2 regions of the Rhodopseudomonas sp. NSM genome follow, and region 2 is predicted to be linked to the other one. Evidence: predicted binding sites of a transcription regulator. Region 2 holds the regulator's gene; the other holds the start of a gene.

Region 1 (3,495 bases), on a different contig from region 2:
CTGTAGCGCCTTCACAGCCTCATATAGGGTCGCAGGGACGGGTTCCAAGCAACTGAAATCTCTACAGGAGTAGATCGAATGGCATGGGGGTTACTGGTCGTCGCCGGGTTGATGGAAGTGGGCTGGGCGATCGGGCTGAAATACACCGAAGGTTTCACCCGCCTGGTGCCCTCGGTGCTGACCATCGCCGCGATGATCGTCAGCATCGCCCTGCTCGGGCTGGCGCTGAAGACGCTGCCGATCGGCACCGCCTATGCGGTCTGGACCGGGATCGGCGCGGTCGGCACCGCGGCGCTCGGCATCGTGCTGTTCGGCGATCCGGCGACGGCGGCCCGCCTCGCCTGCATCGGCCTGATCGTCGCCGGCATCATCGGGCTCAAGGTGGTGACGTAAGCGCAAGTCCTCGATTCCGTCATTGCGAGCGAAGCGAAGCAATCCAGGGCGTTGTGCACGGAGCTTCTGGATTGCTTCGTCGGCTTCGCCTCCTCGCAATGACGGAACCTCAGAACGTCGGCAGCAGCCGGGTCGCCCAATACGCCAGCGCCGCGACGATCGCCGAAGCCGGGATCGTGATCACCCAGGCGTACACGATCGAACTGGCCACGTTCCAGCGCACCGCCGACATGCGCCGCGCCGCGCCGACGCCGACGATCGCGCCGGTGATGGTGTGGGTGGTCGACACCGGCACGCCGAGGAAGGTCGCCATGAACAGCGTCGCGGCGCCCCCGGTTTCGGCGCAGAAGCCCTGCATCGGCGTCAGCTTGGTGATGCGCAGCCCCATGGTGCGGACGATCCGCCAGCCGCCCAGCAGCGTGCCAAGCGCCATTGCCGCCTGGCACGACAGCACCACCCAGAACGGCACCGAGAACTCGCTGCCGAGATAGCCCTGCGAGTACAGCAGCACGGCGATGATCCCCATCGTCTTCTGCGCGTCGTTGCCGCCATGGCCGAGCGAATACAGCGAGGCGGAGACGAACTGCAGGATGCGGAAGGCGCGATCCACCGCGAATGGCGTCGAGCGCACCGCGGCCCAGGACACGATCGCGACCAAGACCAGCGCCAGCAGGAAGCCGACCAGCGGCGACAGCACGATCGCCAGTAGCGCCTTCGACAACCCGCCCCATACCGCGGCCGACAGCCCGGCCTTGGCGAGGCCGGCGCCGAGCAGCCCGCCGATCAGCGCATGCGACGAACTCGACGGAATCCCGAGCGCCCAGGTGACGATATTCCAGACGATCGCGCCGACCAGCGCCGCAAAGATCACCGACGCGTCGATCACGCTGGGCTCGATGATGCCGGTGCCGATGGTGTTGGCGACGTGCAGGCCGAACACCAGAAAGGCGATGAAATTGAAGAACGCCGCCCAGAACACGGCGTATTGCGGCCGCAGCACCCGGGTCGAGACGATGGTGGCGATCGAATTGGCGGCGTCGTGCAGGCCGTTCAGAAAGTCGAACAGCAAGGCGACGGCGATCAATCCGACCAGAATCGGCAGTCCGATCGAAGCGTCCACGGCGCGGCCCTAGACCTGTTCGATGACGATGGAATTGATCTCGTTGGCGACGTCGTCGAACCGGTCGGCGACTTTCTCGAGATGGTCGTAGATTTCAGCGCCGACTATGAAATCCATGGTGTTGGCGTCGCGATGTTTGAGGAACAGTTCCTTCAGGCCGATGTCGTGCAGATCGTCGACGCGCCCCTCGAGCTTGGTGATTTCCTCGGTCATCGCCGTCAGCATCTGCAGATTGGGCCCGATCGACTTCATCAGCGGCAGCGCCTTGCCGACCAGATTGGCGCTTTCGACCAGGAGCGTGCCGATCTCGCGCATCGGCGGCTCGAACTCGCGGACCTCGAACAGGATCACTGCCTTGGCGGTCTGCTGCATCTGGTCGATGGCGTCGTCCATCGAGGTGATCAGGTTCTTGATGTCGACGCGGTCGAACGGGGTGATGAAGGTGCGGCGCACCGCGGTCAGCACCTCGCGGGTGATGCCGTCCGCCTCGGCTTCGAAATGGCTGACGCGCTGGCAGTGGACCAGCGTCTCGTCCCCGCCCCGCAGCATATCCTGAAGCGCCTCCGCACCTTGGACCACGGTCTGGATATGCAGGGCGAACAGGTCGAAGAACCTCTCCTCCCGCGGCAGAAGGGCTCGAAAGTAACGCAACATCTGGAGTTATCCGATTGACGGGACTGGGGATCGGGCGTCGGCCCGCGTCACATCCGCGTCATAAATCATTTCGAGCGCTGGCAGGCAACCGCCCATTCCGCAACATGCACCGGCCTGCAGGCTTTCGGGCCATTGGGCGAATTTGCGGGCGCAACGTCGGCGTTGCGGCGCGGCGGAGACCCGGCGGGCGCCGCGCGCGAATCACTGCGGCCCGTCAGGTCGAGTCGCCCGCCGGCTAGTGGTATCGGAGGACAGAACGCGATCCTGTCAACGACACCCCACGGGAATTTTTTGAGGGTGGCGAAACCGCGTTGCGCCCCGCGGCGACAGCGAACTTCTCTCCTGACTATCACCACTTAGCAGCCATTGCTGAGCCGAGCTCAGAACCGCCCGACGCAGCCTGTCCGCCGCACTGCGTATTGAATTGTCGGAGGCTCTGTTAGACTCGCGTTAACCTGTCATTTCCAACCGCGGCGCTTATCACCGCAGAATTGGGCGGCCATGATTCAACGCGCACTTGGTGTCATCGCCGGCGTCGATCGAAAGACGCTCTCGACCTGCCCGGCCTCCGACAAGCTGTGGGCCGCGCATCTCGGCGCATCGCTTTGCCTGTCCTTCATCGTCGTGCTCGGGGTGTCCTTCCACGCCACCGGCTACATGATCGCGAGCGTCTGGACGCGGCTGCTGGTGTCCGGCGTGATCGCCCTCACCGTGCTGATGTTCGACCGCGCGCTGTGCCAGTCGGACTGGTTCTATCAGGGCACGCTGTGGAATACCGCGCCGATTCAGTCGAGCGCCGAAGCCAAGCAGACGGCGTGGCGCTTCGTCCGGGTCGGCATCCGGCTGTTGATGTCGTTCGGGCTCGCCTGGGTGATCGCGATGTTTCTCGAACTCGCGATCTTCTCCGGCACGATCAACCAGAAGATCGAGGCCGATCGCGTCGCCGCCAATCAACCGATCTACACCAGGATCGCCCAATACGAGGCCGGGCTGAACGCCGAGGCCGCTCGCCGCCAGGCCAGCATCGACGCATTGCAGGCACTGCACCGCGACGCCCTCACCGAAACTCCGGTTGCGGAGCCCAACCTCCAGACCCGCAACGACGCCATCGAGCAGCAGATCGGGGCGCTGGTCGCGCGCGAAGCCGACATCCGCGCCGACATCGGCCAGATCGACCGCACCATCCAGCGCTATACCGCGGACATGAACGCCGAGGAGTTTGGCCAGAAAGCCGCGCCGAACAATTCCGGCCGCCCCGGCGCCGGACCGCGCTACGAATTCGCCAAGAAGCAGAGGGACTCCTTCATCGCCCAGCGGGCGACGCGCGA
Region 2 (3,495 bases):
ACGAAAGTACCCCGGAAACGAAACGTGCCGCCTTTCCAGGCGGCACGTGTAGTCATTCTAGGTGTGCTGAAGTGCCTGTCAACCGCGGCTTCGGCCAGGGTTCCCGGAGTTTGCCGCAAGCTCGCCGCTGTGACGTTCAAGACTCACCCGAGAGAGAAGGTGTGGACGCACCAGGTCTGACTCTTGCGCGTGAGTCACGCCATATTGTAGCGTTTTCCTCGTCAGGCACGACATGTCGTGCGCAGTTTGTAATCCTTTACGAGTTCTCGGTCGGGGCGAAACGCCCGGACGGCACCGGCCGTCCGGCGAGGGCTAAGGGATTCTGACGGCAGGACAATTGACGACCTCGCAGCCGCGGCTCGGCGCTGGACCAGTACCGCGCGGCAGGAAGGGATTGAGACGATGACGGCATTGACCTGGACCGACGAGCGCGTCGAGCAATTGAAGAAACTCTGGGAAGGCGGACTGTCGGCGAGTCAAATTGCCGCGGAGCTCGGCAATGTGACGCGCAACGCCGTGATCGGCAAGGTTCACCGCCTCGGCCTGTCGGGCCGGGCCAAGAGCCCGTCCTCGGCGGCGCCGCGGCCGCGCAAGGCGCGCCCCGCCCAGCACATGATGCGGGTGACGCGGCCGGTGGCGCGCGGCAATACCGCGCTGGCGCATGTGTTCGAAGTCGAGGCCGAGCCCGATCCGGTCGCCTTCGACAATGTGGTGCCGATGAACCAACGGCTGTCGCTGCTGGAGCTCAACGAGGCCACCTGCCACTGGCCGGTCGGCGATCCGTCGAGCCCGGAGTTTTTCTTCTGCGGCGGCAAGTCGCTGCCCGGCCTGCCCTATTGCTCGCATCATTCGCGGATCGCCTACCAGCCGGTCGGCGACCGCCGCCGCCAGCAGTCGAAGCCGACGCGGTAATCGCTCCTCTGCGCGGAGCATTGCCGCCGCCGCGCAGCGCCGTCCTCGCCGGGCTCGCCGCTCCCGACGGTCTTCGCCCGGCTCGACCGGGAGACCCAGTAACCCCGAGCGTCAGCACTTATCACCACCACTCTGCAATACTGGATCCTCCGCTTTCGCGGAGGATGACGATCGTCGGGACAGTTGCAGACGAAGCCGTCAGCGGCGCTTAGTAGCCGCAGGGTGGGCGAAGTCGCGGAGCGACGTTCCCCCGCGGATCACCTGACGAGCTGATGGTGGGCACGCTGCGCTTTGCCCACCCTACAGGTTGCTAACAGCTCGCCGCGCGTAGCCGCAGCGCCCGAGGTACAACAGCCCGTCATCGCCCGGCTCGACCGGGCGACCCAGTATCGCAGGGCGGCTGTGATGGAGTTGCCAGCGCCGCAGGGCGCGTCGTTATCACTCAGCAGCGCCTGGGAATACTGGATCCTCCGCCTTCGCGGAGGATGACAGCTGAGATGTGCGGCCGAGCCGGCGCAGGATCAGCCGAGCCGTAGGGTGGGCAAACTACTCCACCTTGGCGAAGCGGTCGTCGAGCGCGTAGCCGGCGCCGCGCACGGTGCGGATCGGGTCCTGCTCGCGGCCGGGATTGAGCAGCTTGCGCAGGCGCCCGATATGGACGTCGACGGTGCGCTCGTCGATGTAGATGTCGCGGCCCCAGACGCCGTCGAGCAGCTGCTCGCGGCTGAACACCCGGCCGGGATGTTCGAGGAAGAATTCGAGCAGGCGATATTCGGTCGGGCCGAGATCGATCGGCCGGCCCGAGCGCGCGACGCGGCGCTTGTCGCGGTCGAGCTCGAGGTCGCCATAGGTCAGCACGGTGGCGAGCCGCTCCGGCGCGGCGCGGCGCAACAGGCCCTTGACCCGCGCCAGCAGCTCCGGCACCGAGAACGGCTTGACGATGTAGTCGTCGGCGCCGGTGGCGAGGCCGCGGACGCGCTCGCTCTCCTCGCCGCGCGCGGTCAGCATGATGATCGGCAACTGCTTGGTGTCGGTCCGCGCCCGCAGCCGGCGGCACAGCTCGATGCCGGACAGGCCGGGCAGCATCCAGTCCAGCACCACCAGATCCGGCAGCCGCTCCTTCATGCGCGTATCGGCGTCGTCGCCACGGGCGACGGTTTCGACGTCGTAACCGTCGGATTCGAGATTGTACCGCAGCAGCGTGGTCAGCGCTTCCTCGTCTTCGACCACCAGAATGCGCGCACCCATGTATCGTCCTCGTCTTCAGTCGAGCGGATCCGGGGCGCGATCTGCGCCCCGCTGATACGCGTCAGTTGCCCGGCGTCGCGTTGGCGAAGGTGGTCACGTCGCCCTTCGGTCGCTTGTCCAGAATCTGCTGGCCCTCGACCATGTAGAACACGGTCTCGGCGATGTTGGTGGCATGATCGCCGATCCGCTCGATGTTCTTGGCGCAGAACATCAGGTGAATGCAGAACGAGATGTTGCGCGGATCTTCCATCATGTAGGTCAGGAGTTCGCGGAACAGCGAGGTGCAGATCGCGTCGACTTCCTCGTCGCCGTTCCACACCACCATCGCCGCCGGCAGGTCGTGCGCGGTGTAGGCGTCGAGCACCGCCTTGACCTGCGACTGCACCAGATCGGTCATGTGTTCGAGGCCGCGGATCAGCTTCAGCGGATGGAAATCGCTGTCGATCGCGTTGACCCGCTTGCCGATGTTCTTCGACAAATCGCCGATCCGCTCGAGATCGGTGGCGACGCGCATCGCGCCGACGATCTCGCGCAGGTCGACCGCCATCGGCTGCCGCCGCGCGATCGTCAGCACGGCGTGCTCCTCGATGACGCGCTGCATCTGGTCGATCTCGGCATCGGCGGTGACGACGCGGGCGCCGAGCGCGACGTCGCGCCGGACCAGTGCATCGACCGAATCGACGATCTGGCGTTCGGCCAGCCCGCCCATCTCCGCGACCATCCGCGTCAGTTCCTGCAGGTCGCCGTCGAACGCCTTGGTGGTGTGTTCGAAGCCCATGTCCATTCTCCTCGCGCGTGGCGCGTCAGCCGAACCGGCCGGTGATGTAGTCCTGGGTGCGCCGGTCGTTCGGCGAGGTGAAGATCTTGTTGGTCGGACCGAACTCGATCAGTTCGCCGAGATACATGAAGGCGGTCGATTCCGAGACGCGCGCCGCCTGCTGCATGTTGTGGGTGACGATGGCGATGGTGTAGTCTTCCTTCAATTCGTCGATCAGTTCCTCGATCTTCGCGGTCGAGATCGGGTCGAGCGCCGAGCACGGCTCGTCGAACAGGATGACTTCCGGCCGCACCGCGATGGTGCGGGCGATGCACAGACGCTGCTGCTGGCCGCCGGACAGGCTGAGCCCCGAGGCGCTGAGCTTGTCCTTGACCTCGTTCCACAGCGCGCCGCCGCGCAGCGCCTTCTCGACCCGGCCGTCCATCTCCGACTTCGAGATCTTCTCGTACAGCCGGATGCCGAAGGCGATGTTCTCGTAGATCGTCATCGGAAACGGCGTCGGCTTCTGGAACACCATGCCGACCCGCGCCCGCAGCAGATTGAGGTCGAGCTTCGCA

Evidence for each region. Region 2 encodes PhoB, which activates phosphate uptake and scavenging genes when phosphate is short. Its sites were predicted from a motif close to TGTCATNNANCTGTCAT; they were not measured.
Region 1: the regulator PhoB is predicted to act here: its motif matches at 2,213-2,229, upstream of ACTZWT_RS11935 (DUF47 domain-containing protein).

Annotation. Positions count from the first base shown of each region.
Region 1 is NZ_JBQTCH010000003.1:775,283-778,777, reverse strand. Features, by position in the region: gene sugE (quaternary ammonium compound efflux SMR transporter SugE) at 79-393, shown strand; gene ACTZWT_RS11940 (anion permease) at 503-1,513, opposite strand; gene ACTZWT_RS11935 (DUF47 domain-containing protein) at 1,523-2,167, opposite strand; gene ACTZWT_RS11930 (DUF4407 domain-containing protein) at 2,669-3,495, shown strand, end outside.
Region 2 is NZ_JBQTCH010000011.1:7,498-10,992, forward strand. Features, by position in the region: gene ACTZWT_RS22600 (GcrA family cell cycle regulator) at 403-912, shown strand; gene phoB (phosphate regulon transcriptional regulator PhoB) at 1,459-2,160, opposite strand; gene phoU (phosphate signaling complex protein PhoU) at 2,222-2,938, opposite strand; gene pstB (phosphate ABC transporter ATP-binding protein PstB) at 2,964-3,495, opposite strand, start outside.